DNA from 2 places in the Bacillus sp. C-3-6 genome. Region 2 is predicted to be linked to the other one. Evidence: riboswitches for the same ligand, from Rfam matches in the RefSeq annotation. Region 2 holds a riboswitch; the other holds the start of a gene.
What was found. Region 2 has a riboswitch for FMN ahead of ACW0JX_RS07545 (ECF transporter S component). Riboswitches for the same ligand answer to the same signal wherever they lie in the genome.

Region 1 (15,497 bases), 2.5 Mb from region 2:
TCTAGAACTATATGAAAAAACAAATTTAATAGAAGAAGTGGCACATAAAACGGATTATGTGGCAGCGCAATTAGAAAAGCTCTTTGCTTATAAACATGTAGGTGATATTCGTCAGTGCGGATTAATGGTTGGTATTGAGCTTGTGAAGAATAAGGAAACGAAAGAAGCGTTTGACTGGACAGAGAGAGTCGGTGTTCAAGTATGTAAACGCTCAAGAGAGCTGGGTATGATTTTACGACCGCTAGGTAACACGATTGTATTTATGCCGCCACTTGCTTCTACTTTTGAAGAGATTGATGATATGTTACGCATTTTATATAAGGCAATCTCGGATGTTACGGAGGGAGAATAATGAGTGGTTTTTTCATAACAGCAACTGATACTGAAGTTGGAAAAACAGTAGTTGCAGGTGCTATAGCAGGTGTATTTAGAGAATTAGGATATAACGTAGGGGTGTATAAACCGTTGCAAAGTGGGCATGTTGCATCAAATCCTGAGGGAGATGCGGCAAGGTTAAAAGCATTATCAGGTGTACCGACACCAGAAAATGAAATTTGCCCTTATTCTATTGAAGAACCACTTGCTCCGAGACTTGCCATGAAAAGAGCTGGAAGAGTAGTAAAGTTAAAAGAAATTATTGATTACTATAATGAACTATTAAAAGAGTTTAATAGCTTATTTGTAGAAGGAGCAGGTGGGCTTGCTGTTCCATATACAGAAGATGCTTTAGTAATTGATTTTGCAAAAGAATTACAGTTGCCTCTTATTGTAGTAGCTCGTCCTACATTAGGAACAGTAAATCATACAGTGTTAACGATTGCTTACGCAAAGGCGCATGGCTTAACCGTAGCGGGTGTCATTTTATCAGGTTGCAAAGAATGTGAAATGGAAAGAGTGCAAGAAAATAAAAAGATGATTGAAGAGCTGAGCGGGGTACCAGTTTTAGGATTATTACCATTCTTTGAAGGTGAGTTTACGAAAGAAGAAGTATTAGAATCTGCAAAAGAACATATTATGATTTCAAAATTAGAGGAGTTTATCCAAAATGAATCAAACGTGGCGGGCGCACCTTCAATCTAAATTACAACAATTACATGAGCAAGGGCAGTATCGAAATTTATATGTAACAGAGAAGGCAGAAGAGACTTGGCTTATTCGAGATAAAAAAAGGATGTTAAATTTAGCGTCAAATAATTATTTAGGGTTAGCTGGAGATGAAAGGTTAAAAGAAGCTGCTATTGCCTGTACAAAAAGATGTGGAACTGGAGCGACTGCCTCTCGTCTCGTTGTAGGAAATCATCCATTATATGAAGAGGTTGAGAGAAGCATATGTGACTGGAAAGGTACTGAAAGAGCTTTAATTGTAAATAGTGGGTATACGGCAAATATAGGTGCCATATCTTCTTTAGCCTCTCGGCACGATATTGTTTTTAGTGATAAGTTAAATCACGCAAGTATTGTTGATGGAATCATATTAAGCGGGGCAGAGCATAAAAGGTATCGTCATAATGATTTGGATCATTTAGAGAAGCTGTTGAAAACAGCGTCACCTGAAAAGCGGAAATTAATCGTAACTGATACCGTTTTTAGTATGGATGGTGATACTGCTTATTTGAGAGATTTAGTACAGCTGAAAGAGAAATACGGGGCAATCATTATAGTCGATGAAGCACATGCGAGTGGAATATATGGAATCGGCGGAGCTGGGTTATCTCATATAGAAAAAAATCTTGCTCAAAAAATTGATATACATATGGGGACGTTTAGCAAGGCTTTAGGGTGTTATGGTGCGTATTTGACAGGTGATGAAATTTATATAGAGTATTTACAAAATATGATGAGAAGCTTTATTTTTACTACAGCTTTACCACCAAGTACGTTAGGAGCAGTGCAAAAAGCAATTGAAATTGTAAAAGAAGATAACGAAAGAAGAGAGAACCTTATAGCAAACGGAGAATACTTCAGAACTAAATTAAGGGATGCTGGTTTTGATATTGGGAATAGTTCAACTCATATTGTACCGATTGTAGTCAGTTCAAATGAACATGCTTTACGATTTAGTAAAAGGTTGCAAGAGGCAGGGATTGCGGCTATTGCAATTCGTCCGCCAACTGTGCCGGTTCATAGTTCTCGAATTCGCTTTGCAGTTACATCGCAACATACAATAGCTGATTTAAAATGGGCTATTGACCGAATTATTCACATTGCGAAAGAAGAGGAGATTTTCGTATGAACGAGCTAAAGATTATTTTTATCCCCGGATGGGGAATGGAAGAGAATATTTGGGATTTAGTAATTCCGTATTTTAAAGGATATCCTGTTCAATGCATAGATTGGCGTAATGTGAACGAACGAAGTGAATTTGTGGAACGAATTATAGATGTAGCGCATAACGACAACGTAATTTTAGTTGGTTGGTCACTAGGAGCGTTAGCAGCAGTTGAAGCTTATAAAAAGATTAAGGCAAAAGGCATCGTATTAATTGGTGGTACTGCTAAATTTACAAATACGAGCGATTACAGTAACGGATGGAATGCTTTGCATGTAGAACGGCTGAAAAGGAATTTGGCGAGAAGGAAAGAAGATACGCTCAAGCGGTTTTATGAAAATATGTTTACGAAAGATGAGTTAAAAGAGAATAAAAACTTTGAAGACATTGTAGACCGTTTTAAAGGTGATTCTATTCAGTCTTTACAACTAGGTTTGGATTATTTAATAGAAACAGATATGAGAGAAGAACTAAAAGAAATTAAAGTACCTATACTACTTATTCACGGAGAACAGGATGTAATATGCCCATTGTCTGCGGCACGTAGTATGACGGAGAATAGCAGCAGCGAGCTGAAAGTAGTAAGTGATGCAGGGCATGCGTTATGTGTAACGAATTTTGAATATTGCGCAAATGAGATAATTCAATTTGTAGAGGGGATACGACATGATCAACAAAACGTTACTACAAAAACGGTTTAATGGGGCAGCCGTATCTTACGATCGATATGCAAATGTACAAAAAAAGATGGCACATTCATTACTTTCAATCTTAAAGGAACGATATAGTGAAACGGCATCAATACGTATTTTAGAACTGGGGTGCGGGACGGGGTATGTAACAGAGCAATTATCAAAGTTATTTCCGAAAGCACATATTACAGCAGTTGATTTTGCTGAAAGTATGATTGCAATTGCGCAAACTAGACAAAATGTAAAAAATGTAACGTTTCACTGTGAAGATATTGAGCGATTACGATTAGAAGAATCATATGATGTCATTATTTCAAATGCTACATTTCAATGGTTAAATAATTTACAACAAGTGTTAAGAAATTTATTTCAACATTTGTCTATAGATGGGATATTACTCTTTTCAACGTTTGGACATGAAACATTTCAAGAATTGCATGCTTCGTTCCAACGTGCGAAAGAAGAAAGAAATATAAAAAATGAAACATCGATTGGTCAACGTTTTTATTCGAAAGATCAGTTGCTTCATATATGCAAGATAGAAACAGGGGATGTGCATGTTTCTGAAACATGTTACATAGAGAGTTTTACAGAAGTTAAGGAATTTCTACATTCTATTCGAAAAGTAGGAGCGACTAATAGCAATGAAGGATCATATTGTCAAAGTCCCTCACTCTTTCGTGCGATGCTACGCATATACGAAAGAGACTTCACGGGAAATGAAGGGATAATGGCAACGTATCATGCTTTATTTATACATATAACAAAAGAGGGGAAGAGATGAAATGAAACAAGTACAAACAAAAAGGGATTGGAAAAAACTTGCATACGACGTAGTGGAAGAGAAGATGATTACGAAAGAAGATGCAATAGCGATATTAGAAGCTGATGATACAGAAGTTTTAGAAATTATGAATGCGGCTTACATTATTCGCCATCATCACTTTGGTAAGAAAGTAAAATTGAATATGATTATTAATACGAAATCTGGATTATGTCCTGAAGATTGTGGATATTGCTCACAGTCTATTATTTCAGAAGCACCGATTGATAAATATGCATGGTTAACGCAGGAGAAGATTGTAGAAGGGGCACATGAAGCAATACGCCGTAAAGCAGGTACATATTGTATTGTAGCGTCTGGTCGTCGTCCGACGGATAAAGAGGTAAATCACGTAATTGGAGCAGTTAAGGAAATTCGTGAAACGACAGACTTGAAGATTTGTTGTTGTTTAGGTTTCTTAAATGAAGATCAAGCAGGGCGTTTAGCGGAAGCGGGCGTGCATCGTTATAACCACAACTTAAATACACATGAAAATAATTACGATAGTATTTGTTCAACTCATACGTATGATGATCGTGTTGATACAGTTCAAAAAGCGAAACAAGCGGGCATTTCCCCATGCTCTGGAGCGATTTTTGGCATGGGAGAAACAATTGAAGAGCGTGCTGAAATTGCATTTGAATTACAACGTATAGATGCAGATTCTATCCCTTGTAATTTCCTTGTTGCTGTAAAGGGAACACCTCTTGAAGGGCAAAAAGAGTTAACACCAGTAGAATGTTTAAAAGTACTGGCAATGATGCGTTTTGTAAACCCGACAAAAGAAATTCGTATTTCAGGAGGACGTGAAATCAATTTACGCTCTGTACAGCCAATCGGTTTATTTGCAGCAAATTCTATTTTTGTCGGGGACTACTTAACGACAGCTGGACAAGAGCCGACTGCAGACTGGGGTATGATTGCAGATTTAGGATTTGAGATTGAAGAGTGTGCATTATAAGATAGATGAAAAAGCAAACTTGTAAAAGGGTTTGCTTTTTTTGTAAATAAAATGTAATAAATAGTTGTGAACGCTTGATATTATTGGTTTTTGAGCGAAAAAAAGAATTTTTGTGGACGAATTTTCCAAGCCCTAGTTGTACATAGTAAATATGTAATTTATATTGGGTTGGAGGATTTTACATGTACAAATACATATTAGCGATTATGACTTGTTTAATTTTAATAAAAGCAATAAGTTCTGATCCAGTTAAGGCTGCTGAAAATCCTGAACAAAAAGAGATGCAACAAAGAATCGAACAACACTTTCGAACGAAAGCTGAACATTTTGGATTGAAAACGGAAGGAAAAGATTTAAAGGAAGTTAGAAAAGAAATTACTATTATAGAAGAAGCGAAAAAAAGAGAGAATGTATGGAGAACAGCACAAGCTCTTCATATAAAAACAGAAGGAAAAACGATGAATGAATTAATAAAAGATGTACAAAAAAAGGTGAAAAAATAAAAAGAGGCCGAAGCCTCTTTTTTTATGCCCATTGTTTTGATAAGTGAGCCATTTCAATTGCAGCAACAGCTGATTCATATCCTTTATTACCAGCTTTCGTACCTGCGCGTTCAATCGCTTGTTCAATTGTTTCTGTCGTTAATACGCCGAAAATAACTGGGATGTCCATTTGTAGTGATAAAGACGCAACGCCTTTTGCTACTTCATTACAAACGTAATCGTAGTGAGTTGTAGCACCTCGGATTACAGTACCTAATGTAATAACAGCATCATACTTTCCGCTACTAGCCATCTTTTTAGCGATTAAAGGAATTTCAAATGCACCAGGAACCCAAGCAACATCAATATCATTTTCTTCTACACCGTGACGCTTTAATCCGTCTAAAGCGCCGCCAAGTAACTTACTTGTAATAAATTCGTTAAAACGTCCAACAACAACTCCAACTTTTAATCCTGTACCAACTAAATGACCTTCGAATACCATAATAAATCTCTCCTTTAATTATAAGTTTAGTAAGTGTCCTAATTTGTTTACTTTCGTTTGTAAATACGATTTATTCTCTTCTTTTGCTGGCATTTGCAACGGTACACGCTCGACTACTTCTAAATCGTAACCTTGTAAGCCAGCAATTTTTCTTGGGTTATTCGTTAATAATCGTAAACTTTGTAAACCTAAATCTTTTAATATTTGTGCTCCGATACCGTAATCACGAAGATCAGCAGGGAAGCCGAGTTTTTCATTTGCTTCTACAGTATCGAATCCTTCTTCTTGCAATTTATAAGCACGAAGCTTATTAAGAAGCCCAATGCCTCTTCCTTCTTGTCTCATATAAAGAAGAACACCTTTTCCTTCACGCTCAATTTGAGCAAGTGCTGCATGGAGTTGTGGTCCGCAATCGCAGCGATGTGAACCGAATACATCTCCTGTTAAGCATTCAGAATGAACACGCACAAGTACCGGTTCACCTATTGAAATATCACCTTTTACAAGTGCGATATGTTCTTTCGTATCTAATGAGTTAGAATAGCCAATTGCGTGGAAAGTACCGAAATCTGTAGGTAATGTAATTTCCACCTCTCTCGTCACAAGTGTTTCATGATGGCGGCGGTAAGCAATTAAATCTTCTATTGTAATCATTTTTATATCAAATTGTTTTGCGCATTCTATTAAATCAGGTACACGTGCCATCGTGCCGTCCTCATTTATAATCTCGCAAATAACTCCAGCTGGTTCGGCACCGCATAGCTTCGCTAAATCAACAGCAGCTTCTGTATGACCTGCACGACGCAGGACACCGCCTTCTTTCGCAATTAATGGAAAGATATGTCCAGGTCGATTGAAATCAGCACCTTTTGATGCGGGGTTTAACAATTCTTGTATCGTAGTTGCACGTTCGTGAGCGCTAATCCCTGTTGTTGTAGAGACATGGTCAATGCTCACTGTAAACGCAGTATGATGTGAATCTGTATTATGAGATACCATTGGTTCTAATTGTAGACGTTCTGCGTACCCTGCTGTAATCGGTACACAAACGAGACCACGGCCATGTGTAATCATAAAATTAATTGTTTCTGGTGTAATGTACTCTGCTAAAGCAATAAAATCGCCTTCATTTTCTCGGTTTTCATCATCACATACGATAACGACTTTACCTTTTTTTAAATCTTCTAGAGCTTCTTCAATACGATGAAACATTATGCTTCCCCCTTATAGAAATCCGTTTTCTTGTAAAAAGCTTTCGGTCATTGAACCTACTCGTTTTGTAGGTTTAGTAATAAAGCGTTCAATATATTTACCAATCATGTCACACTCAATGTTTACGATATCTCCGGCATTTTTTGCTCCAATGACAGATTCGCTTACTGTGTGCGGGATGAGTGAAATCGTTATGGAAGATTCGTCTATATCAAATATCGTTAAACTCGTTCCATCAACAGCAATGGACCCTTTCTGCAAACAATAGCGCAGTAGTTCATCAGAAATTGCTATTTTGTAATAGACGGCATTGTAATGTTGTTTTTTATTTAAAATCGTTCCGATTCCATCAATATGTCCTGAAACGAAATGTCCACCGAATCGTCCGTTTGCAGCCATTGCTCGCTCTAAATTTACTTTAGAGTGCGGTTTAAGCATGCGAAGTGATGTCGACTGCATCGTTTCAGGCATTGCATCAACTGTAAATGAAGTAGTTGTAAAGCTTGTTACAGTTAAGCAAATACCGTTAACCGCGATACTATCACCTAAGTGAACATCTGATAAAATTTTCTTTGCATGAATCGTTAATTTCATCGCTTCTACGCTTTGTTGCATGTTTGCTATCGTTCCTAATTCTTCTACAATTCCTGTAAACATTTCGTCACCTCGTTTCGGGCATTCGCAACGATTTTTATATCATCACCAATTTGTTTCATCTCTTGAATTTTCAAGGAAAGCGCATTTTGTAATTTTGAAAAACCATTTCCTCCAAATAAAGTAGGAGCATCTTTCCCACCAATTAATTTCGGGCTTATATAGGTTACAATTTCATTAAAATTGTTTGTTTTTAAGAAACTTGCATGAATCGATTGGCCACCTTCAACGAATAGAGAAAGAATTTGTTTCTCTCCAAGAAAGGAAAGAAGGTCCTCGATTTCTATATGTTTCGTTTCCATTTGGAATATAGCTATATTTTTAGATTCATAAGAAGATATCTTCTCTTCCTTTACATCCTTACCGACAATAATCCATGTCGGTGCTAAACCATCTGTTATAACATGAGAAGATGGTGGCGTTCGTAAATGGGTATCTAAAACAACGCGAATAGGATGTTTCCCACCATTTGGAATTCTTGTTGTTAAATGAGGATTATCAGCTATAACTGTATTCACTCCAACAAGAATTGCATCATGTGTATGGCGATATTGGTGAACATCAGCACGTGCTTCTTCACCTGTAATCCACTTACTTTCACCAGTTACAGTTGCTGTTTTTCCATCTAAGCTCATCGCTGTTTTGATTGTTACAAAAGGGCGCTTCGTTTTCATGTAGTGAAAAAAGTAGCGATTTAATAAAACTGCTTCTGCTTCAAGAACACCGGTCGTTACTTCAATTCTAGCTTCCTCTAATCTTCTTTTTCCGTTACCAGAAACGAGCGGATTACAATCGAGAGTAGCAATTACAACACGCTTAACTCCTTTTTCGATGAGCAATTCACAACAAGGTGGTGTTTTTCCAAAGTGGCTACACGGTTCCAGTGTTACATAAACGGTAGCGTCTTTGGCGTTCTGACCAGCCATTTGAAGGGCATGAACTTCAGCGTGTTCTTCACCAGCCCGTAAATGAGCCCCCATACCAACGATGTTTCCATCTTTTACAACAACAGCACCAACCATAGGATTTGGACTTGTTTGTCCTGATGTTCCTTCTGCTAACTGCAGGGCAATCCTCATATATTCTTGATCTGTCATTTTCTTCACCTCTCCTAAAAAAATCAAAAAACCCCAAGGATTTAATATCCTTGGGGTTTGGGAGACGTGATTTCTAGAAATATAGTTTGAATACGAAAGCATAGGAAAGAAACCTAACGATAATTGATATTTCTGCATAAGGAAAAAACCTAGCAAAATATCGAATTTTTAAACGCTAGTTGTCTCTTTTTATTTCAGTATAAAAAATAAGTATAGAAAATTAAACATATATAAAGAATCAAAATGAATCTTTAAAAATATGCATACTGAAATAAAAGTGTATTCACTATATAAAAAACTAGAAACATATCCTTCTCCCATCCAGACTATACTGTCGGCCCTAGAGTTTCACTAGATCCACCGTTTTCGAGTTGAAAACGGGTCACGGACTTAGAAGTTTTCACTTCATCACCGCCGGTTGGGAATTTCACCCGACCCCGAAGGATGCTGTTTGCTCAAATTATAGCACAAAAAAAATAAAAGGCTAGTAAAAAATATTCGAATGTGAAGAATTGTGTGAAAATATATGCAGGCTGGAATGGAAATAAAAGTATTAGAAATGTTGTAAGGAGAAGGGATATAACGGAGTTGCTAAAAAGAAAAAACATGCACAAAAAAATGTGCATGTCACATGTAAAATTATTCTGCCTCTGGTGCTCTAACAACAGACTCGAATTTACCTTTATGCGAAGCGTCGCAATAAGGCATATTTTTTGATAAACCACAACGGCATAAAGAAAATGCCGGTTTTGCTGGGAATACATTCCCTTGTGAGTCGACTAATTCCACGTCCCCTGTAACGCGAAAAGAGCCATTGTCATTTACTTTAATTTGTACTTTTGCCAACGTTATCCCTCCTTCCCAAACGCTTAATTTCATCATATAATCAAGGGAAGTGCTTGGCAATATAAAGTGAAACTTTAATTAGTGGGGGAGGCATCCACCACTAATTATTATTTGAACCAATCGGGCTTTTACTGCCCGCAAATAGCGGGGAAAAAAGAGCACTTTGTTTGAGAAAGAAGAGAGTGTTATAATAGTTTTCATAACTGACTAGAGTAAGGTGACGAGAGATGGATAAACAATTACATACATTACGAAACATTGCAAATGAGCGCACGTGGGCATCATTTTTGAATGATAATCATCCATATAGTTTGTTACATTGGTCCATTGCAGGTGTAGGGCAAGAGGTAAAGGATGTTTGGTTACTTCAAGATGAAGTAACATTTCAAACGACAGAATTTCCAACGTTAGATGATGCAATGCAATGGATTTCTGAAAATATGGAACAAGTTACAGACGTTTTAGCGCAATAAAAAAACAGGCTTATGCAAGCCTGTTTTTTGTTTCTTTCACATATGTGTTTAAAAATTGATCGATGGCTGCTTCGTACTCTTCTTTATTTTCGTTATAAGAGCAAGCGTGTGCACCGTGTTCTGCAATATAAAGTTGCTTATTATTTTCTTTCGCTTCATATAACGCTTTTGTCATATCAGCTAAAATATAGTCGTCATCTTTACTATGAATAAAGAGAACGGGATTGTTAATGTTTTTTATACAGTCGATTGGTGAAACTTCACGAATTGTATAACCATCACGAACTTTTAAAAATGCGTTTGCTAAAGGTAATAAAGGCCATTTTGGTAAATGGAATTCAACCTTTAAACGGTGCTGTAATTGTCCGTGAAAATCAGAGAAAGGACAATCTGCAATATAGAAATCAGCGCCATCTTCTACAAGTCCTGCGTATTGAAGAATTGTTGCGGCTCCCATAGATTCACCATGAATACCAAGTGTAATATTGGTTCCAAAACGGGTTTTTAGCCAGTCAACTACGGATTTCAAATCATGCTTTTCATAGTATCCATAGCTTGTTGTTTTTCCGCCAGTTTTACCATGACGACGATGATCGTAAATGAGGACATTATATCCCCTTTTTAAGAATAAGTTTGCATATTTTACAGAGTTTATTTTATTTACAGTTACACCGTGGCAAAAAACCATAAACTTATTGGAATGACCAGCAGGAATGTAATATCCGTGAAGGTCGTATCCGAATTGTGAAGGGATATGAATTTCTTCTTTATGAAGAGCATCAAAATCCTCTATACGAAAATGTTTTTTCGTTTCTCTTTCGAGTACTTCTTCCTCTGTTTTTTTCTTTAAGTACATCACTTTATTTGTAAAGAAAATCCCAAGGGCAGTTATTGCACCTAGTATAGTAAACAATGCTGCAAAAAAACGTTTCATACTTTACCTCATCCTCCAAATACCGTTACATGTGATACACTTATATTGTATCACAATGATATAAAAGGGGAGAAATAGGAAATGCTGCATATACAAAAAATTACGCCAGCGATGAAAGAAACAATCCGAATGTTCATGTGTGAGAACTGGGGAAGTTCATTGATGGTTTCACGTGGTAAGGGACATCAGTTAGAAGAGTTGCCAGGATTTGTTGCGCTCTCAGATGACAGAATAATCGGAATTATAACGTATGAAGTGACCGGAAATATGTGCGAAATTGTATCGCTAGATAGCTTTGAAGAAAGAAAAGGAATAGGGACGAAACTTGTGGATTGTGTATTACAAGTTGCAGAAGAAGAACGGTGCAGACAGGTTTGGCTTATTACAACAAATGATAATATGAATGCGTTACGATTTTACCAAAAACGTAATTTTGTAATGACTAATTTATATGTGAATGCGGTAGAGGAGGCACGAAAAATAAAGAAAGAAATTCCACGTATTGGATATGATAATATCCCAATTTTACATGAAATTCAGTTGGAGTATCGTTTAGTGAAATGATGTAACAATTTTCAGAAATGTGAGTTATTAATCTTGACGGATAGTGTAATTTAGGTTACCGTAAAATTGTAATCTATTACCATATTAAGGGGTGACGATGTGGCAACTATACGTGATGTTGCAAAATTGGCAGGTGTTTCAGTCGCAACCGTTTCACGAGTTATTAATGAAAAAGGATACGTTCATGAGGACACAGTAAAACAAGTAAAGGAAGCAATTGAAGAATTACGTTATAGGCCAAACAGTGCAGCGAAGCCACTATTTAAAGAGAATTCAACGATAATTGCATTACTTGTAGATAATTTATGTAACCAATCAAACATCACTTTGCTACATTGTATTGAGGAAATAGCATATAAAGAAGGCTATCAAATCATTATTTGTAATATAGAGAATAAAGATAGATACATACATATGCTGAAGCAAAATAACATTGCAGGTGTTATTTTGACGAGAGCAGTTTTTAAAAGTGTAGGAGAAATTCCATTTCCGTTTGTTGTGATCGATGAGCAACAATCACATGGAAATTATTATGAAAGTGGACAGAGAGCTGTTTCTTTATTAAAAGAGAAAGGGTGTCACTTTCTTGCATATTTCGGTGAGGGAGAAGAAAGTGAAGAAATGGAAGATTATATAGCAGGGTTTTTAGACGCTGTTTGGGATGAAGGAATCTCTTATCGAGAAGAATGTGTACAAGGGTATACAAATAAACAATTTATTACATTATTGCAAAACAATCCGTATATAGATGGAATTGTAACCTCAAGTGATCAGATTGCTATTGAGTTAATTCGGTCAGCGAGATTTCTAAATATACATATACCAGATAAATTAAAAATTGTTGGACCTAATGGGAGCATAGAGTGTGAATGGATAGGTTCATCACTACCGGCAATTGAAAGCTATGTCAAAGATAATGGAAAATTAGCTTTTCAACAATTAAAAGGAAAAATAAAAAAGTAAAAGGTGCGTTTTATACGCACCTTTTTATAATGTAATTGCGGCAATAAAACCAAATATAAGTAACGGTATATTGTAATGTAGAAAAGTGGGTACACATGTATCCCATATATGATGGTGCTGACCATCAGCATTTAAACCGGATGTTGGTCCAAGGGTACTATCCGATGCTGGAGATCCTGCGTCACCTAGTGCTCCGGCTGTACCGATAATTGCAATTGTGGCCATTGGACTAAATCCAAGCTGAATGCAAAGAGGTACAAAAATGGTTGTTAAGATAGGGATCGTTGAAAAGGATGAACCAATTCCCATTGTAACGAGAAGTCCAATAACGAGCATAAGAAATGCAGCGAGTGGTTTATTATTTCCGATTATATGTGCACTCGTTTGCACCAGAGATTCAACATGTCCTGTTTTTCGAAGAACAGCGCCGAATCCAGCGGCAGCAATCATAACAAAGCCAATAAAGGACATCATACGCATTCCGCTTGTTAATATCGCATCTGCTTCTTTAAGTGGTAGACTGCCACTAACCGATAAGACGATAATACCTGCTAAAGCACCAAAAATCATTGATTCTGTTGTTAATTGAACAGTTAATGTAGCAATGATAGATAATAACCCGAAAGTAATGCTACGTTTTGTATAGGGAACGATTTCATTTTCGGTAGTATGAATTTGTTCTGTTTCATACGTACGAGGTTTTCGGTACGTAATGAATACCGCTACACATAATCCAATAATCATACCAATTGCTGGAATAGTCATTGCTTTTGGAATAAGTGTGACATCAAATGTAAGGCCGCTTTGCGCAGCGTTGGTTTGTAATACGTCATGATAAATTTTTCCGAATCCTGCAGGGATCCACATATAAGGAGTAATCAATCCAAATGTAATAATACATGTGACAAGTCTGCGATCCACTTTCAGCTCATTTAATACTTTTAAAAGTGCTGGAATTAAGATGGGGATGAAAGCAATGTGAACAGGAATCACATTTTGTGAGAAACAAGCCATAGTTAAAATAATGAATAAAATAAGTATTTTAGAATAAACTTGTTTTTTCGTGTCTTGTTCATTGCCAATCCATTTTAATGCAGTTTGAATCATAGCATCTGGAAGTCCTGTTTTGGAAAGGGAAATAGCGAAACCACCAAGCATTGCATAACTTAAAGCGATTGGAGCACTGTTTCCAAGACCAGTTGTAAAAGTGTTAATCGTTTCTGAAATACCGAGTCCGCCGATAATTCCGCCTGTTAAAGCTCCAACAATGATGGCGACAATGACCTGGACACGTAACAAACTAAGCAATAGCATAATTGCTACTGCGACGAGTACAGCGTTCATAATAAATGTAATCTCCCTAAATTTTTATTCTGTTAAGACAAGTAAATATGAAATATTTTGCGATGTTTATACATACTTGCGACATATTATTATAAAATGTTTTCTATGAAATGTAAAAGAGCCTTTTGTTACTAATGCTGAAAAGCTAGCTCTTGTTTAATTGATTGCAAAGAATTAGCGAATAATTCTGGTTCTTCTAAATCAGGAGAATGTGCTGAATTTGGGAACCAAATCATCTTTTTTATAGGCGCTTCAATAAGATCGCAATATTCCTGAACGAGTGCATAAGGAGTTTGATAATCATAGCGACCAGAACAAAAATAAACTGGAATAGATAAACTTGAGATAGAAGAAAAGAAATCGATTGTCAGCATTTCTTCCCATAAAACGCCAGATTTTAAATTTCCTGCGAGAAACTTGAACCAATCTAATAGCGTATACTCAGGAGAAAAGAAACCTTTTCGTATGAAAGAAAAGGAAGATCCGTTTTGGATTGCGCCTCCAAATGTGCCAAGCCACTTTCTTTGAATAATGAGACGTCTCGTATCTAAAAATGGTGGTTTGCCTAATTTTAAAAGGGAAGCTAATGCTTTTTTATGATCATGTTTTTTTGCAGAATGAATTAAATGTTGATATAGCAATTCTTCATTTTGTTTCATATGTACAATTTGCCCAATACCGATGTAAGCCTCGATATACTTTGGATATTGATGTGCTATGTTAAGCCCAATAATACTTCCCCAAGAATGACCAGCGAGAAATAGTTTTTGTTTGTTGAACCTTTTAAGTACATATTGAATCACTTCTTTTGCATCGGAAACGAATTGTTCAATTGTGAAATTTGCTCCGAAATCTTTCATTGAAAAGGATTTACCAGCCCCGCGCTGATCCCAATTAATAACAATAAATTGCTTCTCTAATTCTTTTTGAAAATGGCGAATAAATCCGATTTGTGCCATCCCAGGTCCGCCGTGACAGCATAATAAAATAGGTTGCTCTACGTTTTGTCCACGCATAAGGAGAGTTTGTTTTCGATTATTTATCATAACGCTTTCTATCGTAGCGATACTATTAGGAATGAGTTGTTTGTTTTCGTTATAGAACTGAGGGGTGTAGCTACGAAAAAGCATATTGAAAACCTCCTTTTGTGAAATCGTATGAATCGCACAGGCTATTCATTTTGCATATACTGTTAGAAAATCATTGTAACATACCATACTAGTGTCATTTCAACACGGGAGGAGGGAAATTGTGACGATTGGAGAAATTATAGATGGTTTAAACAGACGTGAATCCATCGCTATTATAGCAAAACGTCTTGAAATAAGCCCGTATACATTATCGAAGAAATTAAGATTGATTGGATACGAATATGATGGAGAGCAGAAGAAACGTATTTTTGTAGGAGATGGAGAAGAACCACGTCACTTACAACTCCAAGAAGCGACCGCCCTTCAATATGAGAAAACAGATTATCAATTATTAATTTACGAGCAATTACAAAGCATTTATGAGTTACTAAGAAAAAGAGGCGAAGTAATTGCACCAATTATGAGTAAGAGTACAGAGAAAAAGAGACGAACCTTTTCTATTAATACAGAAATATTAGCAAGATTGGACCTTATATCAGAATCGAAAGGAATTCAAAAGTCTAAACTTGTAGAAGAGGCGTTGCAAC
Region 2 (15,497 bases):
GGGTTTATAGCACAAACAGTATATTTTGTTACAAGGTGGATCGCATCAGGGCATGCACCAGTTAGTAACTTTTTTGAATTCGGTACATTTTTCGGCATGATGCTTGTAGGAGCATTTATTGTAATGTATTTTATGTACCGTGTAAGTATAATTGGACTATTTGCATTACCAGTTGCGCTTTTATTAATTGCCTATGCAAGTATGTTTCCGAGGGAAATATCTCCGCTTATTCCATCTTTAAAAAGTAATTGGTTACATATTCACGTGACGACTGCAGCAGCAGGACAAGCAATTTTAGCGATTAGTTTTATTACGGGCGTTATGTATTTATTAAAAAATGTAGATCAATCAACGAGAAGTAAACGGACATTTTGGCTAGAGACGGTAGTATTTACACTTGTTTGTACAGTTGGATTTATTGGAGTAACAACGGTATTTTCTAGTATGAAATATGAAGCGAAGTTTCAATGGGTTGATAAAAATGAACAGCAACTGGAAATGAAGTACAATCTTCCGGCTTTAGTTGGACCGCATGAAGGGAAGTTACTGACAGAAAATAAATTAGAACCGGCAGTTGAAGTTCCAGCGATTGTAAATGCGAAGAAATTAAATACTGTTATTTGGTCAGTGTTAGTTGGAACATTACTTTATATTGTATTAAGACTTGTTTTACGGAAGCGAGTATCGGCAGCACTTCAGCCGTTAGTAAAGAATACGAATAGTGATTTACTAGATGAAATCGGATATCGATCTATTGCAATTGGATTCCCAGTTTTCACATTAGGAGCGTTAATTTTTGCAATGATTTGGGCTCAAATAGCGTGGACGCGTTTTTGGGGCTGGGATCCGAAAGAGGTTTGGGCACTTATAACGTGGCTCTTTTATGCTGCAGTACTACATTTACGATTATCTAAAGGGTGGCATGGAGAGAAATCAGCTTGGCTTGCAGTAATTGGTTTTGCAATTATTATGTTTAACTTTATTGTAGTAAACTTAATTATTGCCGGTTTACATTCATATGCATAGAGAAATAAAATAGGAGAGTGCATGTCACTTTCCTATTTTATTTTTGTCAACTTTTCTTCTTTTTTGAGAAAAACATGACAAAGTAGCGGTTGATTTTGTAAAATGATGTCGAGGACATTATATACTGTTCAAAAAAAATACATAGTTTTGGAAAAAAATTGAACAAAATTTATTATTCTTGTGAAGCATAATATGGGAAGTGAAACATTTAGAAGATTGCTTAAATAAACGAGAATAGCGCAACATAATAGTAAAGAAGGGTAGGTGTGAACCGCTGAAGTGAGAGTACGCAGCGGGTAGAGATGGAAAATGAATCAAGAATTTTAATTGTAGATGATGAGGATCGTATTCGTCGTTTATTGAAAATGTACTTAGAAAGAGAACAATACACAATTGAAGAAGCAGATAATGGTGATACAGCTTTAGAAATGGCGTTACAAAATGATTACGATTTAATCTTATTAGATCTTATGATGCCTGGTAAAGATGGCATTGAAGTATGTAAAGGGGTTCGTGAGAAGAAAGCGACACCAATTATTATGCTGACAGCAAAAGGTGAAGAAGTAAATAGAGTACAAGGATTTGAAGTTGGAACAGATGATTATATTGTAAAGCCATTTAGTCCACGTGAGGTCGTGCTACGTGTGAAAGCGGTATTACGTCGTGCTGTACCAACAACATTCTTTACACAAGATACAACGACAAAAGATGTTACTGTATTCCCGCACTTAACAATTGACAACGATGCACACCGTGTTACTGCAGATGGTAATGAAGTAAACTTAACGCCGAAAGAATATGAGTTACTATTATTTTTAGCGAAAGCTCCTGATAAAGTATTCGATCGTGAGCAACTGTTAAAAGAAGTATGGCAATATGAATTCTTCGGAGATTTACGTACAGTTGATACACATGTAAAGCGTTTACGTGAGAAGTTAAGCAAAAAATCACCAGATGCAGCGAAAATGATTGTTACTGTTTGGGGTGTAGGTTACAAATTTGAGGTTGTGAACGACTGATGCTTTGGAGAAGTGTAGTAGGGAAGTTATGGATGACCATATTACTTCTCGTTTCGTTTGTTCTTGGATTTGTTGCGATTTTACTTTCACAGTTTTTTAGAACGTATTATGTTGATATGAGTGAAGCTAGGCTTCAAAAAGTCGCAACAAGTGTTTCAGAGTTAATTGAAGAAGGTGCCGATGTAAAAACGATTGAGAATATCGCTTACAAATTCTCTGATCCACTTTCAAGGATTATTATTGTAGAAGATGGTAAAGAAATCTCTTCTTCACCGAAACAAGAAGGCTTAGTCACTCTTACAATGGATGACTTAAAAGAAGATAAAGAATTAGCGGCTGTGTTTACAGACAAAAAAGAAATTAAGAATAACATTAGAAAAGCCTCTAATAGTAGAAAGAATAAAAATACTGAAAATGATATTATGATTGTCGGAAAACCAGTGCAATCAAAAAATCAAAGTGCAGTGTTTGTGTACGAATCTTTACAAGTGCCGATACAAGGTATGGAAAGAACGACTGATTTTATATTCTTATCAGCAGGGATTGCGATTATATTAACAACTTTCTTTGCATTCTTCTTATCTACTCGAATTACAGCACCACTTCGTAAAATGCGTGAGGTTGCTTTTGAAGTGTCGCGTGGGAAGTTTGATGCGAAAGCTCCTATGGTATCTCAGGACGAGATTGGTGAGCTTGCAACGGCCTTAAATCAAATGGGGAAACAGTTGAAGTTTAATATGAATGCCCTGCAGCAAGAGAAAGAACAGTTAGCAAGTATTTTGAGTAGTATGGCAGATGGGGTTATTACATTAAATCAAGAAGGTGAAGTTGTAGTAATCAATCCGCCGGCTGAACATTTCTTACAAGTTTGGCAAGAAGAAAAAGAGATAGAGCTCAGTAAAAAACTGCCTTCTGAACTTGTTGAACTATTCCATCTCGTTGTAGAAAGCGAACAACAACAAGTTGTTGAAATTAATTTACAAAAAGGGAACTATGTAGTTCTTATGACGCCGCTCTACAATCAAACGAAAATTCGCGGGGCTGTAGCAGTACTGCGAGATATGACGGAAGAACGTCGTCTTGAAAAGATGCGTCAAGACTTTATTGCGAATGTATCGCATGAACTTCGTACACCGATGGTCATGCTGCAAGGGTATAGTGAAGCAATTTTAGATGATATTGTGCAAACGAAAGAAGAAATTAATGAGTTTGTTCAAATCATTTATGATGAATCCGTTCGTTTAGGTAAACTTGTAAATGAATTATTAGATTTAGCACGCATGGAAAGTGGTAATGTAGAGTTACATATAGGTGAAGTGGACATACATCCGTTTGTTGAAAAAATTGGTCGTAAATTCCAAGGGATCGCAAAGGATAAAGAAGTTGAACTAACAGTTGATTTCAAAAATCCAATTGAACAATACCCGTTTGATGCAGATCGTATGGAACAAGTATTGACGAATTTAATTGATAACGCAATACGTCATACGAACGCAGGCGGACATGTAACACTTGTAATTGATACGAAAAATAATGGTCTCATTTTTGAAGTACAAGATTCGGGCGTTGGTATTCCAGAAGAAGATATTCCATTTTTATTTGATCGTTTCTATAAAGCTGATAAAGCAAGAACACGTGGGAAAAAAGGTGGAACAGGACTCGGGCTTGCGATTGCGAAAAATATTGTTCAAGGCCATGATGGTAAAATTTCTGTATCAAGTGTTGTTGGAGAAGGAACTACATTTTCTGTCTATTTACCGAATCGTATAATTTAGATATACGTTTTTAAAGTTGATAATGAATAAAGTTCTGCTGTTTTTTATTTTTTTGTAAACTCAATTAAATAAAGAATGGTAGAACTTTTTTCTATGTTGCTCGAATAAAGAATAACAAGAGAGGTGCTGTGAAGAAATGAAATTATATACAAAAACAGGAGATAAAGGAACGACAAGTGTAATAGGTGGTAGGGTTGATAAAGATGATATCCGTGTGGAAGCGTATGGAACAATAGACGAGGCGAATTCTCATATCGGATATGCAATGACTAAACTACAAGGCGGGCCTTTCGGAGATATTTACAATGAACTTGAAACGATTCAACATGAACTATTTGATTGCGGGGGAGACTTGGCGATAGTAGGCGAGAAGATACCTTATAAAGTAAAAATTGAAATGGTCGAAAACTTAGAAAGTAGGATTGATTCGTATATAGAAGAAGCACCGCCGCTAGAGCGCTTTATTTTACCAGGTGGAAGCGAGTCGGCAGCTACTATTCATATTGCACGTACAGTTGTAAGGCGAGCAGAACGATGTATCGTGTCCTTACAAAAAGAAGGAAAAATAAATGAAGTTGTTCTAAAGTATGTAAATAGATTATCTGACTATTTATTTGCAGTAGCTAGAGTAATAAACGCTCGATTACAAGTAAAAGATGTAGAGTATAATCGCAGTGCAATCGTTTTTCGTGATAAGAAAGAGAAGGAAGTGGAGTGATTCACTTTCTTTTTTGTATACTTTTTTCTGTAATATACCAAAATAGAGAAGGTATGGTGGTAATTAGAAAACGGAGGATGTATATGAAAGTTTTAAAATACGGCGTTATGTTATTGACAGTACTGCTTTTATCTCAATTACATGTGTACGCAGAGGGAAATCAATGGGCATGGCCTGTTGAAGGACAGATAAGTGATTATTTTGGGACAAGACACGGAAAACACTACGGTATAGATATAGCGGCACCGATCGGCACGCCTGTGTCAGCTATTCAAGAAGGGAAGGTAACAAAGTCTTATTATTCAAGTAGTTATGGAAACGTTATATTTATTAAACATGGAGAATATGAGGCTGTGTATGCACATTTAAATAAGAGATATGTAGTTCAAGGGGATTATATTTCAAAAGGAGAAAAAATTGGAGAAGTAGGGAACACGGGAGAATCGCGAGGTGCACACTTACATCTAGAACTTCATCAAGGAAGATGGACGATGGCGAAAAAGAATGCGATGAACCCATTGCTTGTTTTAAGTGAACAAAGAAATGAAGTTGTTTCTTCATCATTATATGTCGTACAAAAAGGGGATACTTTAGTTAGTATTGCACGGAAATTTAGTATGACACTTAAGGAAATTAAAGAAAAAAATGGATTGCAGCAAGAGCTAATTTATCCTAATCAACAATTATATGTTAAGTAAAGGCAACGTCTCAAAAATTAAACTTTGAATATTCTTAAATAAGGTTCAATGTAAATGAAATTATATGGGCGCTTCTCCTAGAAGTATTGAGTGAATTAGAGTATCTATATTTAAAAGAAACCGTCCCAAAATTTATTTTGGGACGGTTTCTTTTACCAAAAAATAAAGACACATATAAATCCAGAAATAGCTAAATAGCTATATAAGTAAAAAACTTTTGTTCTTGTTTTCTCTTTTGTTCGAAACAGTACGATAGTCGGTTCAATTAAACCGATTGTCAAACAAAGTAGGCCAAGAAGCATACAACCAATCGAAATAGAATACAGGGCGATTTGTGGTGCTTGAAATGGAATCATCCATTTTAATAAAAATGCAATAAGTGCAGTGTAACAAATGCTACCGATGTATTTATTCAGTGGTGTATTAGAACGAAAGCCAGGAAGTTTTTTTAAGAAAGAGCGGGAAACAACTTCTGTTTGTAAAGATGTATGCTCTTCAATAATTTTTTGAGCTTCTTTTCCTTTTTGAAAAAGAGATAAGATCCAATTTCGCTCACCCTGAAAAATAAATTGAGAAGTTGTCAAATAGTGATCAATCTTCACTTTACTCCAACTCTTCCACGGATGACGCTCACACAATTTTAATTTACTTTCTGTTTTCTTATCATACTGATAAATACTGATGCCATCTTCATCGAAAGTAGCATAGTATGTCTCGTTTGAGAATGTGCCTAAATCAATTGGGCAGTAGAAAAGTAATTCTTTTTTTAAGTAAAAGTATTCTTTTCTTAAGTTTTTTTTCATTGCTTCTCGAATAGAATGTCTCTTTTCTTTTTTCATGACATTTCCTCCATAACTCAGAAAATGTTCTTATCTTAACAATTCAATATCTTATCACTTTTAATTATATATGACTAGGTAATTCAAAAGAGAAATGCCGAATAATAAAAAATATGGATTGTATTGTAAAATATTTCGCAATTCATTTGTTGTTACGAAAAATAAATAACTAATTTTAAATAAGTTACAATTTTTTAGTTCACAATGTTATGAGGTTGTTGTATAATGAAGGGGAAAATAGAATATCGGTCTATCTTCGGGGCAGGGTGAAAATCCCGACCGGCGGTGATGAACTATTTATGATTTTGTTCTAAGCCCGCGAGCCGTTAAGGCAGGATTTGGTGTGATTCCAAAGCCGACAGTATAGTCTGGATGGGAGAAGATGGAGGTTCAAGCGTTCAAAAAAGATATGGATTTGAACGTCTGTTTGATGTGCCTTAAATTCTCCCTTTGTGTAAAACGCAAAGGGTTTTTTCGTTCTATGAAAAAATAGGCATAGCAGAACCTTTCCACTTTCCATGAGATGATCGATGGAAAAGGAGAGAGAAAGATGAAACAAAAAAACAGTGTAGTGCAGATGGTGAGTGTAGCGATGCTAAGTAGTATTGCATATTTACTAATGATGTTGGATTTCCCGTTCCCAGGGCTTCCGCCATTTTTGAAAATTGATTTTAGTGATGTACCAGCTCTAATTGCAGCAATTATCTTTGGACCATTAGCAGGAGTGATTGTAGAGGCGATAAAGAACATTTTACATTACGGGATTCAAGGAAGTTTAACAGGAGTACCAGTTGGAGAAATTGCAAACTTTATTGCAGGATGTTTATTTATTGGACCAGCAGCTTTCTTATTTAGAAAGTATCGTACTGTGAAGAGTTTAACGACAGGATTAATGCTAGGGACAATTACAATGGCACTTATTATGAGTGTATTAAACTACATCATCATATTCCCGGCTTACACTTGGTTTTTAAATTCACCGGCTATGTCTAGCGAAGCTATCAGAACAACGGTTGTAACGGCAATCTTACCATTTAATTTAATTAAAGGAATTGTTGTAACAATTGTATTTGTAGCATTATTCTCACGCCTGAAAGTATGGGTGTTTGCAAAAATGAAAAATGCATAATATATATTAAAACCATTAGTAGTGTGGAACTACTAATGGTTTTTTATTAAGGAAAATAAAATTTAGATACAAAAAACGCCCCTCATCAATATGAGGGGCGTTTTTTGAAGTTAATAAAAGACTATTCGAATTTTAAAGCGTCTCCGTCGAATGATTCGTCAGCAACTTTAATTGAGTCAGTTGGACAGCCTTCGAATGCATCCATCATATCTTCAATTAATACATCTGGAATTTCAACGATACCTTGGTTATCGTCTAATGTTACAAATGCAATACCTTCATCATCATAGTCATAAATGTCGGGTGCAGCAGCGCCACAAGCACCACATGCAATACAAGTATCTTTATCAACGATTGTATATTTTGCCATCTTTTTTCCCTCCTGATAATATGTATGTGAAAAGCTCGCCATAAAAATTATAACCTTATTGTAAAACGGTTTGTGAAACTTTTCAACATAAAATTATAATGATAATGCTTATCAATTAGAGTGTCAACTTATTTTTGAATTATGTCATAAGATTTTCAAAATACGTAAATGTGATTTCGTTTGATACAATAGAATATATACAAGTATATAGTTCTTATATGATAAGTTTAATGAGCGACAGTAGATAGTGTAATTGTACTGAAAAGAATGAAGTTAAGATTGGAAGGTGGAAGCGGTCATGCAAATACAATATACTTTGTTGCATTGTTTAAAACAATTGAATGGTGAAAGAACCGTTTCTTCTATTTATTATTTACTAAAGGGCAAACGTTCTTCGCAAACTTTACAAGATGGAAATATGTTCCGGATTTCTTTTTTATTCGGAATATATAAATCATTAAATAGAAATGACTATGATGGTGAAGTTGTAAAGTTGTTGCAAGCGGATTTTATTCAAGAAATACATGAAAATACATATGTGTTAACACCTACGGGTAAAATGCAGTTACATAAATGGGAGGAAGTTTATGCTTTTCCAGCACATTTGCATGGTTTACATTATGGTGAATTAGGTGAAACATTTTGGAAAAGATTATCATTGATTATTCAAACCATATCAAATTTACAACAGAATAATACGAAGTTTATCCCAATTCAACAAGATACAGAAATAATGATGTGGGTAAAACGTTTTCTAACAGGAAGGCCATATAAAAGAAGTGAGTTGGCGAGGAAACTATGGACGGAAGTACATAATCTTTTGGAAAAGAGTAATGCGATAGAAGCGACGATTGTAACATATCGACTAACGGGCTATGAACGTATTGGTTGTACATTGCAACAATTAGCAGAAATTACGAAACAAGATATATTCAGGGTGTATTTTTTATTTTGGGGTACAATGCATTTCTTTATACAAGAAGTTCGTGATAAAGAAAATGAATTTCCACTATTAGCTGAAATTATATCTTATCCAAATGAGAGAGCTGAATTATTTAGTTTATCCACGAAAAAAACATATAATTTTTGGAGACAAGGGCGTTCTTTAGAAGAAATAGCGACGATTCGGAATTTAAAGGTTGCAACGATAGAAGATCATTTTGTTGAAATTGCTTTGCGAGAAAAAGATTTTTCTATTGAAGTGTTTATGGAAAAAGAAAAGGTAGACAAAGTAATAAGAGTAATTGAAGCATTACAAACGCGGAAGTTACGTGTTTTGAAACAAGCGGTTGGAGAAGATATCTCTTATTTTGAAGTTCGTCTTGTATTAGCGCGGATGGAGGGTGTAAATGAAACTTGAAGAATATTTATATAAGTGGTTTGGATATTCTGAATTTCGTCCAGGTCAAAAAGGAGTTATTACAGATTTATTAGAAGGAAAAGATGTGATAGCAATGCTTCCGACTGGAAGAGGGAAATCTATGTGCTATCAGTTTCCGGGGCTTATGCGAGAAGGAACAGTGCTTGTTGTATCACCGTTATTATCTTTAATGGAAGATCAAGTGACACAATTAAAGTATGTTGTGAAAAACCGAGTGATAGCATTTAATAGTTTTCGGACATTAAATGAAAAAAGAGAAGCGATGAAAAAATTATCTTCATATAAATTTATTTTTGTTTCACCAGAGATGTTACAGTCGGAGTTATTAATTAGGGAATTGAAGAAAATTCATATTTCATTATTTGTTGTTGATGAGGCTCATTGTATTTCTCAATGGGGTTATGATTTTAGACCGGACTATAAGAAACTAAATGTAGTTATTGAAAATATTGGTTCTCCTACAGTATTAGCATTGACAGCCACAGCGACAAAAGGGGTACTACAAGATATCGCAGACAGTTTAAATTTAAAGGGTGCCGCGGAACATGTATACTCTATTGACCGTCCTAATATTGCAATGGAGGTGCAATTTGTAGAGACGATAGAAGAAAAGAAAGAGGCGCTTTTGGAGCAGGTGATGTATTTACAAGGGCCGGGAATTGTATATTGTTCAAGTAGAGCGTGGACAGAAAGGTTAACGGAATACTTGAGAGGAAAAGGTGTTACTGGTGTAGCTTTTTATCATGGTGGTATGGAACATGAAGAGCGTATGTTAATTCAACAACAGTTTATGAACGATCAATTGCAGCTTGTAATATGTACAAGTGCATTTGGTATGGGGGTAAATAAGGCGAATACGCAATATATTATTCATTTTCATTATCCAACTAATATAGCTTCTTACTTACAAGAAATCGGAAGAGCTGGAAGAGATGGCGAACCGAGTATAGCTATTTTATTGTGTAGTCCGTTGGATCATGATTTACCAATTTCAATCATTGAGGATGAATTGCCAAGTAAGTCGCAAATACAATTTTTATTTTCTTTACTACAAGAAAGAATGTTTCAAACGAAAGAATTACCAATAGAAGATGTAGAAGAAATTTGTTATAATGCAGCAAGATTTAATGAGCAATATTGGCGTTTCGTTCGTTATCATCTCGAACAGGTTGGAATTATACAACAACGAAGATTATTATTAGAGAGTTTGTCAGATGAAATTATGAACCGATTAATAGCTGAAGTAGAAATAAGGTTGCGTAATAAATATAGTGAGCTAGAAAATATGAAGTCATGGATACGAGTTAAAGGATGTAGACGTGAATATGTGTTGCAACAGTTCGGTTATAGGAAAGAGAAAGAGTTAAATAATTGCTGTGATTATTGTGGTATTACAAAAGAAGATTATAAAAAAAGACGAGCGCAACAATCGGATTTCGACTATAATTGGGAAACAGAGTTACAAAAGCTTTTCGGCCTAGAAAAGATGGGGGAATGATGAACATTCAAAGGCATAATGTTGAAGATATGAGTCCGCAGGAAATAAGGCTGAATCTATATATAACACAGTTAATTATTATCGGTATTGGCTGTTTACTAGCATATATATTATTTCAAGATGTAAAAGAAGTGTTTAATTTATGGAGATGGGAACCAGTATCTATACTTATTATAGGTGGTTTGTTAGCGATTGGTATTGTGTTATTAGATTATGTTGCAATGCGAGTGTTTCCAGAGTCTTGGTTTGATGATGGTGGTATTAACGATAAGATGTTTCGAGGAATGTCGGTTCTGCATTTACTCATTATTACGTTCGTAATCGGTTTTGCAGAAGAATTTTTATTTAGAGGTGTAGTGCAGACTCATTTTGGAATTGTAATTGCGAGTTTCGTATTTGCAGTGTTACATATTCGTTATATAACAAAGCCATTTTTGTTTTGTTTCGTCTGTTTCATTAGTTTTGTCTTTGGTTATGTATTTGAATGGACAGGGAATTTGTTTATAACAATCTTTGCACACTTTCTTGTTGATTTTATAATGGGACTCCAATTAAGAAAATAAATGGAAGGTGGTGGTGAACAACATGAGGAAACGAATTCCTGATTTTGAAGAGGAATTAGAAGTTGAGCGAGTAGAAGAAAAAGAAAGTTTACCGCCGCGTAGTGAAATTCATAGAAATAAAGAGAAAAAACAAAAGTTTAAAATAAATCATATTTTCGTCCGGGTTTTAACATTTCTATTCATTCTGCTGCCGATTAGTATTTTGTGGTATACGGATAAATATATTCAGGTGAAGGGCGATAGTAATAATGCCGGGAAAAGTGCGTTTGAAGTAATCTTCTTTGATTCAGCTAAATCTGAGTCGCAGAAACAGTCTGAAAAAGCGATAACGCATACTGTGAAAGAGGGAGAAACTTTAGAAAGTATAGCGAAGCAATATTTTTCAGATGAAAATGGGGTTGAAGTAATTAAAAAGTATAATAACTTGCAAGAAGATGAAGTGAGTGCAGGTCAAGAATTAAAAATTCCGATAAAAGATAAGTCCACAAAGCAAGAGAGCTAGTGAATTAGGCGAACGCAGTTTGTTATAAAAGCCTAGGGTTATCTTTATGATGAGGGGAGTAAAAAATATGATATGGATTATATTATTCAGTACTCTCATAGGAATGGGGATTTTATTACTTCTTGTGATGTATAAAGAAGCGATGCGTAATACAGTGTTGGAACATACTTTAGTATTTAAAGAATTTCCGAAAAGTTTTCAAAAAGTAAATGTGTTTTTTATTTCTGATATTCATAGAAGAGTCATTTCGAATTTGTTAATTGAACAAGTAAAAGGAAAAGTAGATCTCGTAATTATCGGAGGAGATTTAGCAGAGAAAGGAGTCTCTTTATCAAAAATCTCTGCCAATATTCAAAAGTTAAGAGAGATAGCTCCTGTATATTTTGTGTGGGGAAACAATGATTATGAGATAGAATATCATGAATTAGATGCTTTATTATTAGAAAATAACGTAAAAGTTTTAGATAATACAAGAGTGGTATTTGAGTCTGAATTAGGCGAGAAAATTTGTTTGCTCGGTATAGATGATGTTGGATTGCACCGTGATCGTTTAGATTTGGCATTGGCGGATTGTAAAGAAGATGGTTTTCGTATCTTAGTTAGTCACAACCCTGATATAATAAAAAAGATGTCTGGAAATGAACAGATTTCACTTGTATTAAGTGGACATACGCATGGAGGACAAATCCGATTATTCCCATCTAAAAAATATTTAAAAGGTGGCGTATATAACCATTTGAATACGATTCTCTTTGTTAGTAATGGGTACGGAACAACATTGATACCACTTCGTTTCCGAGCGCCTGCTCAAACACATATTATTACATTGTGCGGAGGGAAATGATGCCAACTCTTAGTGGAAAATATAATATAAAAGCTGTTTCAAATATAATTGGAGTTCAGCCGAGTACGCTTCGCGCATGGGAAAGACGATATCAAATTATTGCCCCAAAGCGGAATCAAGCTGGGCATCGTTTATATACAGAAGAGCATATTCAAATTTTAAAATGGTTAATGGAAAAAGTTTCTTCCGGTATGATGATTGGACAAGCAGTTCAGTTATTAGAAGAGAATCGTTTGCAGAGTACAGTTCAAAAAGAGATACATTTCGATAAAGAAGTTGTTTTAGTGGACGATTTGCTACAAGCTTTGTTAAAATTTGATGAAATTACAATTGCTGCATTATTAAACGAAGCTTTTAGTATATATTCAACAGAAAAGGTTGTTGCCAGTATCGTTCTTCGAGTGACAGACAAATTATTAACGTCAAAAAATAATAATGAGATTTCAATGGTGCAATTTCAATATGCACTATCATTTTTACAAACGCGTCTAGGGATGGTGTATCACAATGCCTCAATGTTTTCTTCTTTACACAAAGTTATTGTGTTAGAAAAGAATGCATTGAAAGGATTTATTTTTTCAACTTATTTACGCTTAAAAGGATATGAGGCGATATATATTAGGACAAGCTTAGCTGAAGATGGTATGTTGTCAGCGGTAGAGGAAATACAGCCGAAATATGTGTTTGTATCTTTTGCTGACGAACTAGAAATGAAAAAGACGATGAACTTTATAAATGTATTACAAGAAAAAAGGGAATCTCTTTCTGTTGGATTTATCGGAAAGCTAGGCGTTCTAAACCAGTTGGACATTGAAACAATCTTAATTGGTGATACGAAAGAAGAATGGGATGAATGGTTAAAAATGTCGGAATAGTTGTTCGAAAAGAACCATCTATTTTCTATTTCATATAATAAAAATTAGATGCATTGGTTACGTAGGGAGGGTATGAGATGAGGCTGGAACGATTAAATTACAATAAGATAAAAATTTTTCTAACATTTGATGATTTATCTGAAAGAGGATTAACGAAAGAAGATTTATGGAGAAATGCGCCGAAAGTACAGCAATTATTTCGTGATATGATGCAAGAAGCAAATAAGGAATTAGGATTTGAAGCAGATGGTCCGATTGCAGTTGAAGTGTTTTCTCTACAAGCACAAGGGATGGTTGTAATTGTAACGAAAGAAAATCAAGAAATGGATACGGATGATGAGTTCCGTGACGAGTTTATTGAAATGCAAGTGACTCTAGATGAAAGTGAACATATATTATATGAGTTTGCTACGCTAGATGATATAATTAACCTGTCGAATCGCTTATATAACCTTGGTGTAACTGGCGGAAAGCTATATACGTGGGATGAGCGCTTCTATCTTTGGGTGGAAGAAGAGGAACAAATTCAATTGTTAAAAGCGGATTTTATAGCTATTTTAGCGGAATACGGCAATCCGTCTACAGCAACTATTTATCGCATCATGGAGTACGGTAAAGAATTAATGGATTTTAACGCGATAGAACAAATACACAATTACTTTGTGAAAAAACAAAACCTCAGCTAATACAACATAGCTGAGGTTTTGTTTTTATTTGGATAAGGGAAGGGATGATAGTAAATACGCGAACATACTTTTTGAAAATAAAATATGCAGTTTTATGGGAGCGTCGCTGAGGAAAATAAAAAATATTTAAATATTTAAGTATTTTACTTTTCTAAAAGTAATAAAAGGACTATAATAATAGTGAAAACGCTTGCAACAGAAAATAGTTTGTATATATTTGTTAGCGTTTTCTATTGCATTCCAAATTTAAGGGTGTATACTAGGCAATGAAGGTTTACTAAACAAGTGAAATTACAGGGGGTTTACTTACTATGGTAGCCGAAAAGGGAACTCAAACAAAAACACAACAACAAAGGGAACAACATTTTGAACTATTGAATTCAACACAAATTGTTATTAGTGAAGCGTTAGAAAAATTGGGTTATCCAAACGAAGTATATGAATTATTAAAAGAACCAATTCGTATGATGACAGTGAAAATACCAGTTCGTATGGATGACGGGACTGTTAAAATATTTACAGGATATCGTGCACAACATAATGATGCTGTTGGTCCAACGAAAGGTGGAATTCGCTTCCATCCGAATGTAACAGAAAATGAAGTGAAAGCACTTTCAATCTGGATGAGTTTAAAATGTGGTATTGTTGATTTACCATATGGTGGAGGTAAGGGTGGAATTATCTGTGATCCACGTGAAATGTCATTCCGTGAGTTAGAAAGATTAAGCCGCGGTTATGTACGAGCAATTAGCCAAATCGTAGGTCCGACGAAAGATATTCCAGCTCCAGATGTATTCACAAACTCTCAAATTATGGCATGGATGATGGATGAGTATAGCCGTATTGATGAATTTAATTCACCAGGATTTATTACAGGTAAACCGCTTGTATTAGGTGGATCACATGGACGTGAAACAGCAACTGCGAAAGGTGTAACAATTTGTATTCGCGAAGCTGCGAAAAAACGTGGCATTGATATTAAGGGTGCACGCGTTGTTGTTCAAGGGTTCGGTAATGCTGGTAGCTTCTTAGCTAAATTTATGCATGATGCAGGTGCGAAAGTTATTGCAATCTCAGATGCTTACGGCGCTTTACATGATCCAAACGGATTAGATATTGATTATTTATTAGACCGTCGTGATAGCTTCGGTACAGTAACAAAGCTATTTAACAATACAATTTCAAACAAAGAATTGTTAGAGCTTGATTGCGATATTTTAGTTCCAGCTGCAATTGAGAACCAAATTACAGAAGAAAATGCTAATGATATTAAAGCGAAAATCGTTGTTGAAGCTGCAAATGGTCCAACAACATTAGAAGCGACTAAAATTTTAACAGATCGCGGAATTTTACTTGTTCCAGACGTATTAGCAAGTGCTGGTGGTGTAACGGTATCTTACTTTGAGTGGGTACAAAATAACCAAGGTTACTACTGGACTGAAGAAGAAGTAGAACAACGTTTAGAAAAAGTAATGGTAAAATCATTTGATTCTATTTATGAAACAGCACAAGTTCGTAAAGTGAACATGCGCTTAGCGGCGTACATGATTGGTGTTCGTAAAATGGCTGAAGCA

Region 1: another riboswitch for FMN. It lies ahead of ribD (bifunctional diaminohydroxyphosphoribosylaminopyrimidine deaminase/5-amino-6-(5-phosphoribosylamino)uracil reductase RibD); the one in region 2 lies ahead of ACW0JX_RS07545 (ECF transporter S component).

The regions. Positions count from the first base shown of each region.
Region 1 covers NZ_CM137247.1:3,907,838-3,923,334, reverse strand. The annotation lists gene bioA (adenosylmethionine--8-amino-7-oxononanoate transaminase) at 1-352, shown strand, start outside; gene bioD (dethiobiotin synthase) at 352-1,080, shown strand; gene bioF (8-amino-7-oxononanoate synthase) at 1,046-2,233, shown strand; gene ACW0JX_RS20025 (alpha/beta fold hydrolase) at 2,230-2,970, shown strand; gene bioC (malonyl-ACP O-methyltransferase BioC) at 2,936-3,745, shown strand; gene bioB (biotin synthase) at 3,747-4,745, shown strand; gene ACW0JX_RS20010 (hypothetical protein) at 4,928-5,248, shown strand; gene ribH (6,7-dimethyl-8-ribityllumazine synthase) at 5,271-5,732, opposite strand; gene ribBA (bifunctional 3,4-dihydroxy-2-butanone 4-phosphate synthase/GTP cyclohydrolase II) at 5,751-6,944, opposite strand; gene ribE (riboflavin synthase subunit alpha) at 6,957-7,601, opposite strand; gene ribD (bifunctional diaminohydroxyphosphoribosylaminopyrimidine deaminase/5-amino-6-(5-phosphoribosylamino)uracil reductase RibD) at 7,583-8,695, opposite strand; FMN riboswitch at 9,001-9,144, opposite strand; gene ACW0JX_RS19985 (CDGSH iron-sulfur domain-containing protein) at 9,335-9,541, opposite strand; gene ACW0JX_RS19980 (DUF2552 family protein) at 9,769-10,014, shown strand; gene ACW0JX_RS19975 (alpha/beta hydrolase) at 10,025-10,948, opposite strand; gene ACW0JX_RS19970 (GNAT family N-acetyltransferase) at 11,030-11,512, shown strand; gene ACW0JX_RS19965 (LacI family DNA-binding transcriptional regulator) at 11,612-12,475, shown strand; gene ACW0JX_RS19960 (Na+/H+ antiporter family protein) at 12,500-13,819, opposite strand; gene ACW0JX_RS19955 (alpha/beta fold hydrolase) at 13,951-14,949, opposite strand; gene ACW0JX_RS19950 (ribbon-helix-helix domain-containing protein) at 15,071-15,497, shown strand, end outside.
Region 2 covers NZ_CM137247.1:1,451,520-1,467,016, forward strand. The annotation lists gene resC (cytochrome c biogenesis protein ResC) at 1-1,026, shown strand, start outside; gene resD (DNA-binding response regulator ResD) at 1,329-2,045, shown strand; gene resE (sensor histidine kinase ResE) at 2,045-3,820, shown strand; gene ACW0JX_RS07530 (cob(I)yrinic acid a,c-diamide adenosyltransferase) at 3,957-4,538, shown strand; gene ACW0JX_RS07535 (peptidoglycan DD-metalloendopeptidase family protein) at 4,622-5,236, shown strand; gene ACW0JX_RS07540 (hypothetical protein) at 5,389-6,075, opposite strand; FMN riboswitch at 6,324-6,463, shown strand; gene ACW0JX_RS07545 (ECF transporter S component) at 6,626-7,204, shown strand; gene ACW0JX_RS07550 (ferredoxin) at 7,326-7,574, opposite strand; gene ACW0JX_RS07555 (YpbB family protein) at 7,873-8,934, shown strand; gene recQ (ATP-dependent DNA helicase RecQ) at 8,924-10,453, shown strand; gene ACW0JX_RS07565 (CPBP family intramembrane glutamic endopeptidase) at 10,453-11,016, shown strand; gene ACW0JX_RS07570 (LysM peptidoglycan-binding domain-containing protein) at 11,039-11,518, shown strand; gene ACW0JX_RS07575 (metallophosphoesterase) at 11,586-12,362, shown strand; gene ACW0JX_RS07580 (MerR family transcriptional regulator) at 12,362-13,237, shown strand; gene ACW0JX_RS07585 (genetic competence negative regulator) at 13,315-13,923, shown strand; gene gudB (NAD-specific glutamate dehydrogenase) at 14,235-15,497, shown strand, end outside.